2 regions of the Mesorhizobium sp. ESP-6-4 genome follow, and region 2 is predicted to be linked to the other one. Evidence: predicted binding sites of a transcription regulator. Region 2 holds the regulator's gene; the other holds the start of a gene.
The links. Region 2 encodes PhoB, which activates phosphate uptake and scavenging genes when phosphate is short. Its sites were predicted from a motif close to TGTCATNNANCTGTCAT; they were not measured.
Positions count from the first base shown of each region.

Region 1 (10,136 bases), on a different contig from region 2:
CGCCCGCCATATCGGCCGGCTTGCCGATGCGCTCGCCGCGAAGGCCGGGAACGCGCCCGCCGAGATTACTGCCGACATGCGAATGACGGGACCGCCCGCAGATGGCGGCAGCCTGCTTGGCAAGCGCCCGGGCGTCGCCGAGGCCGATCCCGCAAAAATGCCGGCGGAGCATCTCCTGCACCTCATTCTGCAGGACTGCACGACCTGCCATTCGAAGTTCCGGCGGAAAATCGAATGAGGCCGGATGCGTTCAGTTGCAAGACCTGTGGGCGAGGCGAAGAGGGGTTCGATGGCAGTCGGCTTGCCCCAAAAGAAGTCATCCTCGCCGCACGCGGGGCGAGCTCTTGCGGCACAGAGCAGTCAGCCCGACCCCACTGGCTTCGCAGCCGGGCGAAATCGTCGAGGATTGCTAGGCGCTCGCCCTAGCTTGGTCGGGCCTTGGTGCTCGCCAGTCATTCACTTGCTGCCTTGCTGTACTGCCCCGGGCACGATCAGAGCGCCCTGGTCAGGTCCCGAAAATTTGAAGCCGATAAAAAATAGGACGATGATGAGAACGCAGATTGCCAGCACCGTGACGAGGGTCCTTCTCGGGTTTTCGGCTGGCGGTCTGTCTTCCATAGCAATTCGCCTTGGACTCTAAACTCGGCGACAATGCCGGGGTTCCCAACGCCGCGCCGACCAACGGACTGGCCGAACCACGTCAGGACGCTGCTTTTAGCGGAATGTTCCTAACCAACACGGTGCGGGCCTGCGCTTCCGAATTCCCAGCATCATACTTGCGTCTGTGCTAATATATAACGATTACGCACTTTCGTGCGTAGCCAACATATTGGGAGGATGCGATGAAAACCATGAATCGCAGGTCTGCAATTGCTCTCAGCATTACGGCCGCCGCGGTCACGCCCTTGTTCACCCTGATGGCATCCGCAAAGACCAAGAAATACGGTCCGAAGGATGGCAAGGAGATAGCGCCCGGCATCAGAGTGGTTGAGGTCGGCACCGGCAATTCCGACATTCCCGCCTACAAGAGCATTTCAATTGTCGACGTGGTCTTCCAGCCCGGAGCGCACGCGCCCGCAATGGTGATGGACAACGACATGGTATGCACGATTACGTCGGGCGCTTTCACGATCAAGAAAAAGGACAAGGAATTCAAGCTCAAGGAAGGCGACATGTACACCTGTTCCAAGGGCAAGACCGACGAGGCGACGAATACAAGCAAGGAGGTGGGCGTGCATCGCATCGCAGTCTTGATACCTGCCTAGCAGGATGGCATCCGGCCGGACGATCGGTTGCCACGCCAGTCCAGCCGAGGCTTGGGAAAATTCGCGCGGAAGACGATGCGCGAGGCGCGCCTTAGCCGAACCAGGGACCAACCTCGTCTTGCCGCTGAGTTGTGCGCCCAAGGTCAGTGCTTGCGAGACATTGCGGAGCGCCGCCTCCATCAAGGCGGCGCCGGCGGGGCCAAGGGCCAGCCGGGCGATGACCGCGGCGACATGGACGCATTGTGAACAATCCCCTCCAGGCCGCCGTAGCGTCTGCCGGCGGCTTGGCCGCCTCGCGATTCTGACAGAGGCGGCTCCGAGTCCGCGAGGGGCATCACAAAAATGACGCGCTCTCACCGCTATATGCCAGGCTGGATGCGCTAAAGCAGGGTTCATCATTATGGATGCCAGCGAATTGCAGGCCATAGGCGATACGCTGATGCGCGTCGTCACCCCCGATATGAAACCGAAAGACCTGCTCAAGGCGGTGCGAAAACTGCACCCGGACGCCAAGAAGAGGGATATTGCCCGCGCGGCCTTCCACGCCATTATCGCCAACGCCGACCAGGATCCCGGCAAGTCGCGCAACCTTCAGGCCTTCGCGCTCGCCGAGCGTACCCAGCAATCGGAATAAATTGCCGCGAATTGTAGTTTTGGGCTTGCCGGAAATTTAATAAGCGGCCTCTAATTTAATGGCTCAGCCGGCAGCTGGAGCCAATTCCAGGAAAAAGTGTGTCACGGTTTTCCGTCCGGAATTACCCTAGCCCCAACCGGTAATGAGCCCATGACCAAGAACCTCGGCAATGCCAAACCCAGCACTCCTGCCAAGGAGATGAACCCCTCGCTGTTCGGCAAGGCAGCGCCGGCATTGTTTCCGCTGCTCGTCGCGGCGCTTGGCTATCTCATCGGCCGGCATTTCTTCGGCTTTTGACGCGGCCGGCGTTCGGCACACTATTTCCAGTCGGTCCAAGCGCAATTGTCGTCTCGACCATCCTCCTTGCAGCTTTGGTCCTAGGGCCTAGGTCGTTCTTGTCCTTGGCCGGGCCCAAGCGCATGCTGGTGGCAGCCGGCGGCCTCGCAAACTCCGGTCAGGCCCGGCCGCCGAACCCAGTATCACCCCCCCCAAGGCTGCCGGGCCGCCGCCTATGCGGCGAATTCTTCCGCGCTCGCGCACCGCCAACTGCCGCACTGCCTAAATCTGCAATACCGCTCGGACGCCTTCGAATTCCGTTGCTGCATCGTCTCGCAGACCGAACGCCATGTCGAAGTCGAACTCGGCTGCACCTAGGCGCAAGGGCATGCCTTCGCCCGCCGTGCTCGCTTTTATTCGTGAAACTCGCAAATATGCCGAATAACGGCGGGTGCTCTTGCACTAAAGAACAATAAGCCACGCTTTTCGGCAATTCCAGACGCGCTAGATTGTATTGCGGGTCGAAGATAGGCAGTTCTTCGAATGAAGAGCAGGAGCTGTATATGGTAACAAGCGAGCCAGACAGTGTCCGCGTAAAAACCGTTAATGGCCAATGGATCGTGCGCGTCGTCGACGGCGGCAGGCTGAAGCAGCAAGTGTTCGACATTCACGCGCAGGCCGAGATCTTCGCCGAGGAGGAGCGGCTGCGACTGGGGCTGCCGGGCGAGCCGCCGGCCGAAGAGCCAGTCGGACCGCTCCCACACGGGCGGGCTCGCTGACGGGCGAGGAGTAGCCGGGCCACGCCAATCGCCGAGGTCGGAACAGACCTATCCCTGGTGCTCGGCTCTGAGCCTCTCTTTCATCCGTTCAAGCGCCGGCGGACCGCCGGCCGCCAGATCGTTGGCGACCCGGGCCAACTTATCGTCGGCCTTGCGGTATTTGCTGCCCCAGGCGCCGAGCGTTGCCAGAACCGGCAAAAGGTCGATGCCGGCCTCGGTCAGCCGGTAGATCGCCTTCAGACCGTGGCTCGGGTCGTCGCTGCGGGTGAGAATGCCTTCGTCGACCAGCGTCTGCAGCCGCTCGGCCAGCGTGCGCGACGAGATGCCTTCGTCGGATTGCAGGAACTCGCGAAAGTGCCTTTTCCCGGCGAAGGCCAGGTCGCGAATGATGAGCAGCGTCCAGCGGTCGCCGAGTAGTTCGAGCGAGAGGCTGATCGGGCAGCCGGATCGTTCCTTGGTCGACATCAGTATGGTTCCATTTTTAAATCACTTTACTATTGACATCGTTCTTGCCTTGCGTCAAATGGTTCCAGAAGTAAATCATTTGAGAGAGGAGATCGATATGAACCGGCAAGTCAAGCGTACGGTGGTGGTCGTCGGCGCAACCGGCGAAGTGGGCGCCGAGGTCTCGGCCAGACTGACCGGGGCAGGGCACAAGGTGCGCGGCATCGCCCGTAGCCTCGGCGTCGCACTCGACGATCAGGCGGCGCTCGACGCCGCCTTCTCGGGTGCCGACAGCGCTTACGTGATGATCCCCTTCGATGTCACCGCGCCCGATCTGCATCACTTTGAGGACGAGGTCGGCGCACGGCTGGCATCCTCCATCGCCAAGGCGGGCCTGCGCCGGATCGTGCTGCTCAGCGGCCTCAATGCCCATCTCAGGATGGGCACTTCGCTTGGCGCTGCGCTGATGGAAGAGCGGCTCGCAGTGCTGGGCCTGGAGGAACTCGTTTATCTGCGCGCCTCCTTCTTCATGGAGAATTTCGTCAAGGGCATGGGCTTCGTCGAGCAGGCGGCGTCCGGCGTCTTCGCCTCGCCATTCCGCGGCGACCTGCCGATGCCGCTGATTGCCGCCAAGGACGTTGGCGAACGCGCCGCCGCTCTATTGAGTGCCGAACACTTTCCGATCCAGCGCGTTGTCGAATTGCACGGCGGCGGCTCCTACACGCTCGAACAGGCTACCGCGATCCTGGGCAGGGCGATCGGCAAGGAGGTCGCCTACCATGAAGCGTCGTTCGCCGATGCGCGGGCCGGTATGGTCGCCAATGGCATATCGGCGAGTTTTGCCGATGCGCTGGGCGAGACGGCGGCAAGCTTCAACAGAGGCGAGCGCTGGGCGCTGGAAGCACCCTCAGCCGAAAATGCCACCCCGACCAGCTTCGAAGCCTGGGCGCAGGCTTTCGCCCGTTCGCCCGCCGCGGCCCGAGCCTTCACAGGCAGCAATTCCTGACGAGGGAGACCGGACATGAAGAAGCTTATCCTGCAGATGCAGATGTCGGTCGACGGTTTTGTCGGCGCCAATGAGGGCCATCGCTGGCAGCTTTGGGAATGGGGCGACGACAGCGCATGGGACGAGGAGCTTAAACGGGACTTCAACGCCGTTTTCACGACCATCGACACCATCCTGTTGAGCCGCAAGATGGCTGAGGAAGGCTATATGACCCATTGGGGCAACGCGGCGAGGAAATATCCGAAGGACCGCTTCTTTGCCTTCGCCCAGCGCATCGTCGAGGCCGAAAAGGTGGTGGCGAGCGATAAGCTCGGCGCCTCGCGCTGGGAACGAACGCGCGTCGTAAGCGGCGACTTGCCGCGTGAGGTCAACGCGCTGAAGCAAGGCGAGGGCGGCGACATCGCCGTGTTCGGCGGCGCCGGCTTCGCCTCGGCGCTGATCGCCGCCGGCCTTGTCGACGAGTTCCAGCTCTTCATCAATCCGGCCGTTCTGGGCAGTGGCCGCCGCATTTTCGACAAGGGCGGCTTTGGCAGGCTGAGGCTCCTCGGCTCCAAGCCCTATGCCTGCGGCATGGTGGTGAGCCGCTATGCGCCAGCGAGGTGAGAAGGCAATCGATGGGAGATCGCTCTGCCTGAATCAACGCGGTGTCCTAACTACCTGTCTGGCCATGCCTTTCCCGGATGGGTTGGCAACCGCCCCCGCTGACCAGCCGCAGCTGCACGCCTGGCGTGATGGACCGCTGCCAAGCGGCGCGGCCGTTGCCCACGGCGGCAAACCAGCGGGCTTCGCACGATGTCAGGCCGATAAGCACCCGGCCGGCATATTCGGCCGGCGCGCCATTGGCCGCATCGAACACCGTCCAGCTGCTGCCAGGCGGCTCCTGCACCGGGACGAACCTCATCGGAGACTCCATCTGTGAAGAGATGGGCAATATAGCAGGCGCGACTTGGCGTTCCTATGATGTGGTTCACATTGGCACACATTTACGGTGGATAGCACCGCTGCGGCTGCAAGCCACCAATCTCCTTGGCTGCTTGCCCTACTGCCCCGCCTGGTCGGCGTCGGTCAGCGTGCCGAGGAAGGCGACGATGTCGTCGATCTCGGCATCGGTCAGCGCCGGCTTGTCGCCGGGCTTTTTGCCATTGAAGGGCGGGTCTGTGTTGAGGTTTCCCCAGTAAGCCTTTGGCAGATCGTCGAATTTGTCGACCGTTCCGTCCGCCTTCTTCGGGTACCAGCGCCCAGGATCCGTATCGCGGCTGGCGTAGAAGGCGACCGCGTCGCGCAGCGTGTGGAAATAGCCGTTGTGGAAGAAGCTTTTCCGCAAGGCAACGTTGCGCAGCGTCGGCGTCTTGAACAGGCCGCAATATTCGACGCGGTCCTTGAGATCGGTGCGCAGCGGACCGCACAGGCCGAGGTCGACATAATTGGGATCGGCATTGGCGGGGATCGCCGGGTTGCGCGGCACGGCAATCGCGATCAGGCCGTAATCAGTGAATTGCGGCGGCTCGCCGTCATTGGCCGGTTCGCTGAGATGACAGCTCGCGCAATTGCCCTTCGCTGCGTCCTCGAACAGCATGCGGCCGCGCAATTCCTGCGCGGAAAGTTGCGCCTTGCCGGCAAGGAAAGCGTCGTAGCGGCTGGAATAGGGATAGAAATCGGCGCTGCTCTGCTCGAAGGTGCCGAGCGCTTCCACAGCGGCGTCGAAGGCGTCTTGCGGATGGTCGAAGACATCGGCGCCGAAGGCCGCCTTGAAGGCGCCGGCATAAGGCGCGTTGCGCAGGCTGGCGACCACTTGGGCCGCGTCCTTGTTGCCCATCTCGAAGGACGACAGCAGCGGGATTCTTGCCTGGTCCTTGCCGTGGTCGGCGCGGCCGTCCCAGGTCAGGCCCCCGGTCGGGCCATTGTCGACGCTTTCGTCGCCTTCGTCCTCGGAGTCGTAGAAATGCTCGGTGAAGGCGGGCGCCGCCTGCAGGTAGCGCAGCGACGGCACGGCGCGAACGCCGGGCTGGTCAAGATTGGCTCCGCCCATTTCGACCGGTGCCGCCGAGGCCGGCCCGAAAGCATGGTTGGGATCGTGGCAGGATGAGCAGGCCTGCTTGCCCGAGGCCGAGAGCGAAGAGTCGAAGAACATCTGTCGCCCCAGCGCCGTCAGCGCCTCGGCGCGGGCGAAGGCTTCCTGCCGCGTCATCGGGCCGGGATGGACACCGGATGGCTCCTCGGTGTTGGCGGGCGTGGTGGAGGCGACGATCGTGGCCGCTGCAATGGCGATCGCGTGATTTTTCCGATATCCCATCGTCTTCGGCGATATCCCTGATTTCTCCGCCCGGTTTCTTTGGCGGCGTAAGGATCGAGTGCAACGGATTGATGACCGGTCTTCCCGCTCACGAAACCGTGTTCGGCCGGGGCCGAACTGTCACAAAGGTGACAAGGCGTCGAAGTAGCTGGGCATTGATGCAGTGTTGCGTTCCTGCATTGCCGTCCTCCAGCCATTCCCAAGCCACGAGGCATTTTCCATGATCCGGTCCTTTCTCTCCCTTTGCCTCGCCTTCACGGCGCTGGCATCGTTCTCTGCTGCTGCCCAAGCGGCGCCTGCCGGTTACGACAAGATCGACACCGTCGTCGTCATCTACGCCGAGAACCGCAGCTTCGATAACCTTTATGGCGGCTTCCCCGGCGCGAACGGCCTGGCCAACGTTTCGCCCGACCAGGCGCGCCAGCTCGACCGCGACGGCAAGCCGCTTTCCGAACTGCCGCCGGCCTGGGGCGGACTGACCGGCAAGGGCGTCACGCCGGCGGTGACGGAGGCGCAGAGCGCGCATCTGCCCAATGCGACATTCGCCATCGACGATCCCAAGGGCTTCAACGAGAATACCGGCGTCATCACCCATGATCTGTGGCATCGTTTCTATCAGGAGCAGATGCAGATCGACGGCGGCCGGAACGACAAGTTCGTCGCCTGGGCCGATTCCGGCGCGCTGGTGATGGGCCATTATGACGGCTCGATCCTGCCGATGTGGGCGATCGCCAAAAAATACGTGCTGGCGGACAATTTCTTCCAGGGCGCCTTCGGCGGCTCCTTCCTCAACCATTTCATGCTGGCCTGCGCCTGCGTGCCTTACTATCCAAATGCCGACACCAGCCCGGTGAAGGCCCAGATTGCCGTCGTCGAGCCGGATGGCGTGACGCTGAAACCGGCCGACAATTCGCCGCCCTCGGCGCTGGGCGGCGTGCCGAAATTCGCCAATGACGGCGCCATCACGCCCGACTTCTACGCCGTCAACACCATGCAGCCGCCTTACCAGCCAAGCGCCAACAAGCCGGCCGAGGGTGGCGACAAGGCGCTGGCCGATCCGGCGCAGCCGACCACGCTGCCGCCGCAGCACGAGATCACCATCGGCGATCTGCTGTCGCTCAAGGGCATTTCCTGGGCGTGGTATTCGGGCGCCTGGCAGGCGGCGCTCGACGGCAAGAACGCGACGCCCGTGCCGAACTTCCAGTTCCACCACCAGCCCTTCAACTATTTCGCGGCTTATGCGCCGGGCACGGCCGCGCGGGCCGAGCACCTCAAGGACGGCGGGCTCGGCGGCACTGAGTTCATCAAGGCGATCGATGACGGCAAGCTGCCGGCGGTCTCTTTCTACAAGCCGCAGGGCAACCTCAACGAGCATGCCGGCTATGCCGACGTGACCTCCGGCGACCAGCACCTGGCCGACCTCGTCGCGCATCTGGAGAAGAGCCCGCAATGGGCGCATATGCTGGTGGTCGTCACCTATGACGAGAATGGCGGCTTCTGGGATCATGTCGCGCCGCCCAAGGCCGATCGCTGGGGCCCGGGCAACCGCATCCCGGCCTTCATCATCTCGCCCTATGCGAAGATGGGGATGGTCGATCACACGCAGTATGACACGACCTCGATCCTGCGTTTCATCACCGCCCGCTACGACCTGCCTGTGCTGCCCGGCATCGTCGCCCGCGACAAGGCGCTGCGCAACCACGACCAGCCGCCGATGGGCGATTTGACGGCAGCGCTCGATCTGACGAAGTAGCCTCTCAGAACCCGGGTTCCTCGCCCCCGCCAGAGGCGGGGGAGAGGTGTCCGCAAAGTGGACGGCGAGGGGGCTTCGCAGGGCGCTCCCCCTCTCCGTCTCGGCTTCGCCGAGCCACCTCTCCCCCATTTCATGGAGGCGAGGAAACGCCAATCGCCCACGGCCTGCCTCGGCGATTGCCTCAGTGAATTCCCGTCCGCTATCAATGGCCTCCAAACTGGAGACGACACGATGGCAGACTTGAAAGTCAGAACCCGCAATGCCGGCGCGCTTGCCGTCCTGCCGCCGGGCGGCCTGCCAGCGGTCACCACCCCGACCGGTGGCACCGTCGATGTGGTCACGCAGGTCAGCGCGCCCGGCTTCAGCCCGCTCGACCTGCTCCATGCTTCTTTAGCCGCCTGCATGGTGCTCAGCGCCCGCATCGCCGCCACCCGCCTCGGCGTCGCCGACCGGCTCGGCGAGGTGAGGGCGGATGTCAGCGGCGAGAAGGCGAAGGACGAGCCCTCGCGGGTCGAGGCATTCATCGTCAAACTGGAGATCACCGGCGACCTTGATGCCGCAATGAAAGAACGGATCCTGGCGGACGCGGAAAACATCTGCACCGTCTCCAACACGCTGCGCGGCGCGCCCGCGCTTCGTTCCACGCTGGGGTGAGCGCAATGGCGTATCTTTCGTCGATCGACTACGCGACCGCCTCGGACGACATCCGCGCCGAGCACGACCGCGAGCTCGCGCTGCGCGGCCGCATGACCAACATGAAGCGCATCCTGCTCCACTCGCCGGCCGCCCACCGCATCTACGCCGAATGGTTCACGCTGCGCGACCTTCTCAAGCCCACACTCGACGACCGCGCCATCTGGCTGTTGTCGAAAGCGGTCGCCGAAACGATGCGCGCCGAGATTCCCGTGACCTTCTTTCGCCGCGCATTGATCGACAACGGGCTCGACCCCGAAGCGATCGAACCGACCGCCGACGAGACGCTGCTGATTTCCTTCGGCATGGCAATCGCCGCCGATGCCAATGGCGTCCCGGAAGAAACCTGGGCCGCGCTCAAGGCGCGCTACGACGAGACGCTGCTCGTCAACCTCACCGCCTTCGCCGGCATCATGGTGGCGACCTGCGTATTCACCAATGCGGTGAAGGTGGATCTCGATCCGGAGCTGGAGATGTATCGGAGGCAGTGAGGCGCGACTTCTCCTTCTCCCCCTGTGGGAGAAGGTGGATCGGCGCGTTAGCGCCGAGACGGATGAGGGGTGTTTCAGCTTGGCGATAAGATTGAAATCGCCGCCGCCTCATTCCTTCCAGCACCCCTCATCCGACCTCGCTGCGCGAGGCCACCTTCTCCCGCAAGGGGAGAAGGGAAAGCCGGCGCCCCCCGCAGGAATCGGGTGGCCGACGCTCATCCTTCGCCCCACTTTGACACCAAGCGAAGGAGCCAACTCATGACCATCCATTCCCTCAACACCAAGCGCGCCAGCCGCTCCGCCGAATCCCGCGTCGCAGCAGAAGATTGGCGCGCGCTGGTGTCAGACCTCAACGCCCATGGCTGTGCAGTCATGCCCGGCATGCTGTCGGCGGAAGAATGCGCCGATATCGCCGCGCTCTACCCGCATGAAGAGCATTTCCGCAGCCATGTCGTGATGGCGCGCCACGGCTTCGGCAAGGGCGAATATCGGTATTTCAAAT
Region 1 is NZ_JAIUGS010000017.1:25,656-35,791, forward strand. It holds gene LB523_RS23285 (cytochrome c) at 1-238, shown strand, start outside; gene LB523_RS23290 (hypothetical protein) at 843-1,265, shown strand; gene LB523_RS23295 (hypothetical protein) at 1,666-1,899, shown strand; gene LB523_RS23300 (hypothetical protein) at 2,050-2,196, shown strand; gene LB523_RS23305 (hypothetical protein) at 2,739-2,954, shown strand; gene LB523_RS23310 (winged helix-turn-helix transcriptional regulator) at 3,003-3,419, opposite strand; gene LB523_RS23315 (NmrA family NAD(P)-binding protein) at 3,517-4,404, shown strand; gene LB523_RS23320 (dihydrofolate reductase family protein) at 4,420-5,007, shown strand; gene LB523_RS23325 (hypothetical protein) at 5,054-5,305, opposite strand; gene LB523_RS23330 (cytochrome-c peroxidase) at 5,444-6,697, opposite strand; gene LB523_RS23335 (acid phosphatase) at 6,918-8,450, shown strand; gene LB523_RS23340 (OsmC family protein) at 8,682-9,104, shown strand; gene LB523_RS23345 (hypothetical protein) at 9,110-9,634, shown strand; gene LB523_RS23350 (2OG-Fe(II) oxygenase) at 9,893-10,136, shown strand, end outside.
Region 1: a site for PhoB is predicted at 6,758-6,774, ahead of LB523_RS23335 (acid phosphatase). Genes of this name have one in related genera too.

Region 2 (10,136 bases):
CAGCAGCGGAGAACGGCTGAGCGCGACCTGGAACAAGTCCTGCGCGCGGAAGGCAGCGTAGAGAAAGCCGGACGTGGAGGAGCGGCTTGCATTGATCACCTCGGGCGCGGTTTCGACGTTCAGTCGCACGAAAACCAGGAACCCGGTGAAGGTCTGCGCCACGCCGGCGCCCTGGCCGAGCTGGACCAAACCGCTCGCATGCTGCCGGTCGTCTGCCATCGCCTTTTCGATCGCCGCGCGCCGAACCGGCTCGGTAAACATATCGAAGCCGATGATCGACTGGTTGGAGGCAGCGAGCGGCTCGAACAGCACGATGGGCGTGCGCCATTGCTGCGTCGTGGCAGGATAGATCGGATGCGCCGACCCATGATCGTGCAGGATGTCGCGTTCCACCTCCGCCTCGTCGCCGGTCTTGGCGAGCCTCAGGAAGCCGATGCCGCGCAGCCCGGCGAAATTGTCGTCGATGTCGAGGGCGGTGAAGAAGGCCTTGAATTCGCCGCGCGAGATGTCGCCGTTGCGGGCATCGAACAGCGCCTGCGTCGAACGCAGCAGCGACAGATGCAGGTCGACGCGGCTCTCGATGCGGTTGAGCGCGTCGTCGGCCGTGCCCTCGAACTTGATCCGCGCCGCCTCCTGCGTCGCGAAATAGGCGAACCCTGCCATGGTCAGGCTGATCAGCGCGACGGCGACAAAGGCAAGGATCGGAAAGAGCTTCTTCAAATCAAGGATGCGGCCCGTGGACGGTCGACGATCTTTATGGGCAAGTCTCGGCGCCAACACAATGGCGCCGTCAAACCATCACCGCGGCTGGTACATCACGCAGCTGTTAATTAGCCGGCTACCAGTTCGACTTCATGCCGCGATTTTCAGCGCCCCCGGGCCCGGAATGGCGCCTGGCGGGCACCTGCCGAGGATGATCATGCCGAGCACCTCGTCCTGGGTGACATCGGTCGTGCGCGCCGTGCCGACCACCTGGCCGTTCTTCATCACGCAGACCCGGTCGGCAAGCTCGAACACGTCATGGATGTCGTGGCTGATCAGGAAGATGCCGATGCCGTCGGCCTTGAGCTGTTTGACCAGTTCGCCGACCTGCGCCGTCTCTTGCGGGCCGAGCGCCGCCGTCGGCTCGTCCATGATCAGGATACGGGCGTTGAACAGGATCGCGCGCGCGATCGCCACCGACTGCCGCTGTCCGCCCGACAGCTTCATGACCGGCTCCTTGAAGCGCTGGAAACGCGGATTGAGCCGGCCCATCACCTTGCGCGCCTCGGCTTCCATGGCGACGTCGTCGAGCGTGCCCCAACCCGTCATCAGCTCGCGGCCGAGGAAGAGATTGGCCGCGGCATCGACATTGTCGGCCAGCGCCAGCGTCTGATAGATCGTCTCGACGCCATATTTCTTGGCGTCGCGCGGATTGGAGATCGAAGCCTCCACGCCATTGATGAATATCTGCCCGCTGTCGCGCTTATAGGCGCCGGACAGGATCTTGATCAGCGTCGATTTGCCGGCGCCATTGTGACCGAGCAGCGCCATCACTTCGCCGGGGAAAAGATCGACGGATGCGTCGTCGACGGCGCGGATGCCGCCGAAGGCGATCGAAACGTTGCGCATGTCGACCAGCGGAACGCCGGCGGGAGCGGTCTTGTCAGCCATGATCCCTTTCCTCCCTATAGTCCTGCTCAGACGCGCTTGCGATAGAGGGTGTCGAGCCACACCGCCACGACCAGCACGGCGCCCACGACGATGCTCTGCAGCGGTGAATCGACGCCGAGCAACACCATGCCGGACTGCAGCGACTGCATCAGCAATGCGCCCAGCATGGCGCCGAGCACGGTTCCGGAACCACCTGCGAGCGACGTGCCGCCGATGACCGCCGCGGCGATGACCAGCAGTTCATCCAGCGTCCCCAGCGCGTTTGTCGAGGAGTTCTGCCTGGCCGACGAGATCGCCGCCGCGATCGTCGCCAGCACGCCCATGATCATGAACACCTTCATGGTGATCCAGCGCGTGTTGATGCCGGCAAGATTGGCGGCTTCCGGATTGCCGCCGATGGCAAAGACGTAGCGGCCGAATCTAGTGCGCTTGGTGACGAAGGTCATGATCAGGCCGGCGGCGACCGCCATCAGCACCGGAATGGCGATGCCATGCGCGATGAACAGCCCGCCTTCGGGCACGGTGATGTTGTTGGCCGCGGCGTAGCGGTTCACGATGCCGACCGGCCACGGATAGGAGTTGGCGAGCCACACCGCGCCCAGGATGACCGCGCAGGTGACCGTGGCAAGCAGCGTCTCGGCCCAGACCGGACGCAGCGGGAAGCGGAAGCGCTTGCGCTGCACGCGGCCGTTGAAATGCATGAAGATAACCGCCAGGCAGGCGACGATGCCGACGGCCCAGCTCCATTTGGCGCCGATCGAGCCCGCCGGGCCGCCGCCCATCAACTGGAACGTGGCGTCGAGCGGCGCAACGGTCTGACCGCTGGTGACCCACCAGGCAGCGCCCCGCCATACCAGCAATCCGCCCAGCGTGACGATGAAGGCCGGCACTTCGAGATAGGCGATAACGAAGCCCTGGAAGGCGCCGATGATAAGGCCGAGCGCCAAGCCGATCAGCAACGCCAGAACCCAGATCCAGGGGTTTCCCAGTTCAAGCCCGACGAAGCGAACCAGGAAATGCGCCTGGGCAAAGCCCATGACCATGCCGATCAGCCCTTCGGCCGACCCGACCGACAGGTCGATGTTGCGCATGACGATGACCAGCACCATGCCGGAGGCCATGATCGCCACGGCCGAAGACTGAACCGACAGGTTCCAGAGATTGCGCGGCGTCAGGAACGTGCGGCTGTCGAAGTCGAGCGGGTTGACGCCGAGCCGCAGGCTGGAAATCACATGCAGCCCGATCCAGATGAGGAGCAGCGCACCGATCATGCCCAGCATGCGGGTGTCGAGCTCGGTCGCCTTCAGGAACCGGGCAACAGTGCCGAGTTCCGACGCTCGCGCGGTGTCCGCCGGTTGGGTAGACGTCGTGTCGGTCATGATTTCCTCCCACCGGCTTGCCGTCTGGCGCGGATGCCGGAACTCAGCCTAGAAGCTATCCGCCTGAGGCAGAACGGCAAAATCTTTTGAGAAAACGCCGCGGCTTTAAGACAATCCCCAGGAAAGTGCGTAGCGGGTTTCCGTCCGGGATTGCGGCAACAAAAACCAGGAGCGGTTCATTGAACCGCTCCTGGCCGCGGCGCAGGTATTTTTGATCGAACGTCGGCAAGGCTCAGTTGCAGACCTGGACGCTGCCGGCGGGCACGCCCGCGCAGACCTCGTCCTTCTTGATCCAACCGGCGTCGATGACGACGTTGAGATTGTCCTTGGTGATCGCGACCGGCGTCAGGAACAGCGACTTGACGGTGTTGCCGCCGGGCGTCGTGAAGTCCTTGGCGCCGGCGATGTCGCCCATCTTCTTGCCGTCGGCGAGCTGCGAGGCGATCTCGGCGGCGTTCTTGCCGAGCTCGCGCGCGTCTTTCCACACCGACACGGTCTGCGTGCCGAGCGCGATGCGGTTGAGCGCCGCGTGGTCGCCGTCCTGGCCCGAGACCGGCACGGTGCCGGCCAGCCCCTGCGCCGTCAGCGCCGCGACAACGCCGCCGGCGGTGCCGTCATTGGCAGCCACGACCGCGTCGACCTTGTTGTCGTTGGCGGTCAGGAACTGCTCCATGTTCTTCTGCGCGTTGGCCGGCAGCCAGCCGTCCGTGTAGGCCTCGCCGACATTCTTGATCTTGCCGCTGTCGATGGCGTCCTTCAGGACTTCCATGGAGCCCGCGAACAGGAAGTCGGCGTTCGGATCGGAGCCCGAGCCCTTGATGAAGACATAGTTGCCTTCCGGCTTGGCCTTGAACACCTCGCGGGCCTGCATGCGCCCGACTTCCTTGTTGTCGAAGGTCAGGTAGAACACGTCCTTGTTCTCAATCAGGCGGTCGTAGCCGACGACCGGGATTCCTTCATCGAGCGCCTTCTGCACCGCCGGGCCGATCGCCGAGGCATCCTGCGCCAGGATGATCAGCGCGTTGGCGCCCTGCGAGATCAGGCTTTCGACGTCGGTCAGCTGCTTGCCCGGATTGGACTGCGCGTCGGCCGAGATATACTTGTCTCCGGCGGCCTCGATGGCGGCCTTCATCGCTGCTTCGTCGGTCTTCCAGCGCTCTTCCTGGAAATTCGACCACGACACGCCGATCACCTTGTCCTTCGCCTCGGCGACGGACGCCAGCGTCAGCGACATGGCAACGCCCGCCAGAATGGCGGCTGCAAATTTCTTCATGATATCCTCCCTGCGCCCGTGCGGCGCGACCCAGACTGGCCCAAAGGCCGGCACAGAGGCTTTTTTTCGAGCCTCAAAAAAATAGTGGTCCAGCACAACAGCGCTGTCAACCGAGATTTTGATGGGTTTTGATGGGCTCAGGCATTTTTTTCGGTGTTCGCAATAAATAATGACATGGCCCCTGGCTTCTGCCACAATCCCTAGCGTGTCAGCGACAGGCCATGGCATTATCACAAGGCCGCGATGACCGGGGAGGACGTGCGAAACGATGTCGGTCGGAATCCGCCATGACGATTTGCGCCGGCGCAACCGCGCCATGGTGATTTCGGCGGTACGCCGCGCCGGTCAGCCATCACGAACCGAAATTGCCGCCACCACCGGGCTCAGCCACTCGACCATTTCGGCGATCTCCGCCGACCTGATCCAGGAGGGCATTCTCACCGAAAGCAAGGCCAGCGAGCCGACGGCGTTGAAGCGCGGCCGGCCGCAGATCGGCCTGGCGCTGAACCCTGAAGCCGCCGCGGTGCTGACCGTGGTGTTGTCGCTGAACTTCCTGTCGGTCGCCGTGATCGATTATGCCGGTCAGGTTGTTGCCGAGGAGCAGCAGCGCCTGGACACGCTTGTCATGCCCCGCGACGAGCTGATCGGCGAATGCGTGGCGATCGTGCGGCGCCGGCTGCAGGATCCCGACCTCGACGTTGGCAGCGTCGCCCGCATCGCCATGGGCATTCAGGGCATCACCGATTCTAATGCACGCGCCATGCTCTGGTCGCCGATAACGCCGCTGACCGACATTCCTTTCGCCGACATTCTCGAGAAGGAGTTCGGCATCTCCGCCACCATGGAGAACGACTGCAACATGATGGCGGTAGCGCTGCAATGGCGCGACCCGGAGCGCTATCGCGACGACTTCATCGCCATCCTGTTGTCGCACGGCATCGGCATGGGTCTCGTGCTCAAGGGTGCGCTGTTCACCGGCACGCATTCCTCCGGCGGTGAGTTCGGCCACATGATTCACCGCCCGGGCGGGGCGCTTTGCCGCTGCGGCCGCCGCGGCTGCGTCGAGGCCTATGCCGGCAACTATGCGATCTGGCGCAGCGCCATGAAAATGAGCGAGGACGCCGAGCCGGTCGACGTCGGCGACGCCGACATGCGGGCCCTTGCCGCGAAGGCGCGCGAGAGGGACGGCCCCGAACGGGAGGCTTACCGCCGGGCCGGCGAGGCGCTTGGTTTCGGTCTCGGCAGCCTGTTCGCCCTCATCGACCCGGCGCCCGTCGCCATGGTCGGCGTCAGCGCGGCCGCCTTCGACCTGATCGAGCCGGCGCTGCGCGAGGCGATCGCCCAGACGGCCGGCGGCCAGCACTCCGAATCGATCTCCTTCGACACCGAGCCGAACGAACTGCCGCTGATCCGCGAAGGCTGCGCCATGCGCGCGCTGACCTTCGTCGACCAGGAGATTTTCGCGCCGGGAGGCCAGGCAAGAGCGGGGACGGGAAAGAACGTGGCCTGAGGCAGCCTTGAAGAGGTCCGGGGACAGCAGCAGACGATTGAAATTAGCGAAGGGAAGGCCCCGCAGCTTCGTCATTCCAGGGCGGAGCAGGAGCGAAGCTCCGTCGCGGAGACCCTGGAATCCATGCCGCTACCTCACGCGTCGAGCGCAGCGGCACAGAATTCTGGACTGTCGCAACGCATCGACATCACGGAATGAATCCTCGGGTCTGCGCTGCGTCGCTGCGCTCCTTGCTCCGCCCGTGGATGACGAAGCACAAGCGTCTCGGCTAATCGCCAATGCACGCGATCCGATGCTGGAGACAGAATCCGTCAGCGCCTCGGCGCCTTACCCCTAATCTTCCCTGATCGCGTAACCTGCGCCTCGGATGGTACGTATGACATCCGGCATGCGGCCGTTGTTGACCGCCTTGCGCAGGCGGCCGACATGGACGTCGACGGTGCGTTCGTCGATATAGATCGTCTCGCCCCAGACATTGTCGAGCAGCTGGCTGCGCGAGAACACCCGGCCGGGATGACGCATCATGAATTCCAGCAGCCGGAACTCGGTCGGGCCGAGCCTGATCTCGCTCTTCTTGCGGTAGACGCGGTGCGACTCGCGGTCGAGCACGATGTCGCCGACCTTGAGCACGCTGGACAGCACCTCCGGCTTGGCGCGGCGCAGCAGCGCCTTGACGCGCGCCATGAACTCCGGCGTCGAGAACGGCTTGACCAGATAGTCGTCGGCGCCGGTCGAAAGGCCGCGCACGCGGTCGCTTTCCTCGCCCCGCGCTGTCAGCATGATGATCGGCAACCGCTCTGTCTCGGGCCGCATCCTGAGACGCCGGCAGAGCTCGATGCCGGAAACCGCCGGCACCATCCAGTCGAGCACGAGCAGGTCGGGAACGTTTTCCTGAAGGCGGATTTCGGCCTCGTCGCCGCGGGTCACCACTTCGACCTGGTAACCCTCGGATTCGAGATTGTAGCGGAGCAGCACCCCAAGCGGCTCCTCGTCCTCCACCACCATGATGCGTGGCGCGATCATTGGCAGGTACCTTCGTCAGGCCGCCGGCGCCGACATTGTCGTCTCGTCCTGCTTGGGACGATTCGCGGGCAATTGCGTGCCGGTCAGCACATAATAGGCGTTCTCGGCGATGTTGGTCACATGGTCGCCGATGCGCTCGAGATTCTTGGCGCAGAACAGAAGATGCGTGCAGGCGGTGATGTTGCGCGGGTCTTCCATCATGTAGGTCAGGAGCTCCCGGAAGACGGATGTGTATTTGACGTCGATGCGCTCGTCGTCGTTGCGAAGCTTGGCCAGCGCCGTGGCGTCGCCCACCGTATATTCCTGGATCACGGCCTGGACCTGGATCAGCACCAGCTGCGCCATGGAATCGATCGAATGCGTGAGGTCGCGCGGCGCGGCGCTGACGCCGACCGAGCCGACGCGCTTGGCGATGTTCTTGGCGAGGTCGCCGATGCGTTCGAGGTCGCCCGCCATGCGGATCGAGCCGACCACATTGCGCAGGTCGTCGGCCATCGGCTGGCGCTTGGCGATCAGCGTGATGGCACGGTCGTCGAGCTCGCGCTGGCGCGCGTCCATGATGGCATCGTCGGAAACGACGCGCTGCGCCATGGCATTGTCGGTCTCGAGCAGGGCCTTGGTCGAAGCGCCGACCATCGAGCTGGCGAGATCGCCCATGTCGTTGATGAGCCGGCTGATCTGCCTCAGATCCTCGTCGAAGGAAGCGACGGTATGTTCGGCCATGATGATGTCCTCGTATGAGCTCAGCCGAAGCGGCCGGTGATGTAGTCCTGCGTGCGCTTTTCGCGGGGCGAGGTGAAGATCTTCTCGGTCCGGTCGAACTCCACCAGCTCGCCCAGATACATGAACGCCGTCTGCCGCGACACGCGCGCCGCCTGCTGCATGTTGTGGGTGACGATGACGATCGTGTAGTCGGCCTGCAGCTCGTCGATCAGTTCCTCGATCTTGGCGGTCGACAGCGGATCGAGCGCCGAGGCCGGCTCGTCGAGCAGGATGACCTCGGGCTTCACCGCAACGGTACGGGCGATGCACAGGCGCTGCTGCTGGCCGCCCGAGAGGCTGAGGCCGCTGGCGTTGAGCTTGTCCTTGACCTCGTTCCAGAGTGCTGCGCGCTTCAGCGCCTGCTCGACGCGGCTGTCCATCTCGGCCTTGCTGATCTTCTCATAGAGCCTGACGCCGAAAGCGATGTTCTCGTAGATCGACATCGGGAACGGCGTCGGCTTCTGGAACACCATGCCGATCTTGGTGCGCAGCAGATTGAGGTCCTGCGAGCGGTCGAGGATGTTCTTGCCGTCGAGCAGCACCTGGCCCTCGGCGCTCTGTTTCGGATAGAGCTCATAGATGCGGTTGAGCACGCGCAGCAGCGTCGACTTCCCGCAGCCCGACGGGCCGATGAAGGCGGTCACGCTGCGCTCGGGCAGGGACAGGTTGATGTCCTTCAGCGCCTTCGACTGGCCATAGTAGAAATTGAGGTTCTTGACCTCGATCTTGGCCTTCTCGACGGTCGTGTCGGCTGCGTTCAGGTCGGTGGACAACATCGGTTTCATCTGTCCTCTCTGCGTCCGGTTAGGCTGCGGGCGATGATGCTCAGCCCGAGAACCGTCAGGGTGATTATGAGTGCGCCCGTCCAGGCCAGTTGCTGCCATTCCTCGTAAGGGCTGAGAGCGAACTGGAAGATGGTTACCGGCAGGCTGGCCATCGGCGCATTGAGATTGCTCGACCAGAACTGGTTGTTGAGCGCGGTGAAGAGAAGCGGCGCCGTCTCGCCGGAGATGCGGGCGATCGCCAAAAGGATGCCGGTGACGATGCCGGAGAGTGCCGCGCGATAGGCAACCGAGCGGATCACCACCCAGCGCGGCGCTCCGATGGCGGTGCCTGCTTCGCGCAGCGCGTTGGGCACAAGGTTCAGCATGTCCTCGGTGGTGCGCACCACGACGGGGATCACCAGGATCGACAGCGCGACCGCGCCGGCAATCGCCGAGAAGTGCCCCATCGGCCGCACCATCAGCTCGTAGACGAACAGGCCGATGATGATCGACGGCGCCGACAAGAGGATGTCGTTGATGAAGCGCACCACCGTCGTGAGCTTCGAAAAGCGTCCGTATTCGGCCATGTAGGTGCCGGCCAGCACGCCGATCGGCGTGCCGACGATGATACCGATGATCGTCATGACGATGCTGCCGTAGATGGCATTGAGCAGGCCGCCGGCATCGCCGGGCGGCGGCGTCATTTCTGTGAATACCGGAAGCGACACCCCGGAAAGCCCCTTGTAGAGCAGGGCGCCGAGAATCAGCGCCAGCCAGGCCAGCCCGATGCCCGCCGCGACGACGCACAGCGTCATCATCACGGCATTCTTGCGCTTGCGACTTTGGTGAAGCGATGCGGCAGTCGACATCGGTCAGGCTCCCGTGCGGCTATCGATGCGCAACAGCATGTAGCGTGCGAGCGCGAGGATGATGAAGGTGATGATGAACAGGATCAGACCGAGCGACACCAGCGAGGATGTATAGAGGTTGCCGTCGGCTTCGGTGAATTCGTTGGCGATGGTCGCCGAGATCGTCGTGCCCGGCGCAAACAGCGAGGCGCTGATGCGGTGCGCGTTGCCGATGACGAAGGTGACGGCCATCGTCTCGCCGAGCGCGCGGCCGAGGCCGAGCATGACGCCGCCCATGATGCCGACGCGGGTATAGGGGATGGTCACGCGCCGGGTCACTTCCCAGGTCGTGCAGCCGATGCCGTAGGCCGATTCCTTCAGCACCGCCGGCACCGTGTCGAACACGTCCTTGGTGATCGAGGTGATGAAAGGCAGCACCATGATGGCGAGGATCAGCGACGAGGTCAGCAAGCCGATGCCGTAGGGCGGACCGGCAAACAGGCTGTCGAGGCCGGGGATGCCTTTGAACAGCCAGATGATGAAGGGCTGGACCGTCGTCTGCAGGAACGGCGCGAAGACGAACAGGCCCCAGATGCCGTAGATGATCGAGGGAATGCCGGCGAGCAGCTCGACCGCGATGCCGATCGGACGCCGGAGCGGGCGCGGGCAGAGCTCGGTCAGGAAGACGGCGATGCCGATCCCGATCGGCACGGCGATGAGAATGGCGATGGCCGAGGTGACGATGGTGCCGTAGATGGGCGCGAGCGCGCCGAAATTCTCGGTGACCGGGTTCCAGGATTCGGTGGTCAGGAAGGAGAAGCCGAACTTCGACAGCGCCTCCCACGATCCGGCGACCAGCGATATCGCGACCCCGCCGAGCAGAACGAGCACGAGCATGGCGGAAAGGCGCGTCGCCGTCCGGAA
Region 2 is NZ_JAIUGS010000003.1:402,069-412,204, reverse strand. It holds gene LB523_RS09145 (CHASE domain-containing protein) at 1-720, opposite strand, end outside; gene LB523_RS09140 (ATP-binding cassette domain-containing protein) at 853-1,653, opposite strand; gene LB523_RS09135 (sugar ABC transporter permease) at 1,680-3,032, opposite strand; gene xylF (D-xylose ABC transporter substrate-binding protein) at 3,265-4,305, opposite strand; gene LB523_RS09125 (ROK family protein) at 4,574-5,815, shown strand; gene phoB (phosphate regulon transcriptional regulator PhoB) at 6,149-6,838, opposite strand; gene phoU (phosphate signaling complex protein PhoU) at 6,854-7,561, opposite strand; gene pstB (phosphate ABC transporter ATP-binding protein PstB) at 7,582-8,385, opposite strand; gene pstA (phosphate ABC transporter permease PstA) at 8,382-9,233, opposite strand; gene pstC (phosphate ABC transporter permease subunit PstC) at 9,237-10,136, opposite strand, start outside.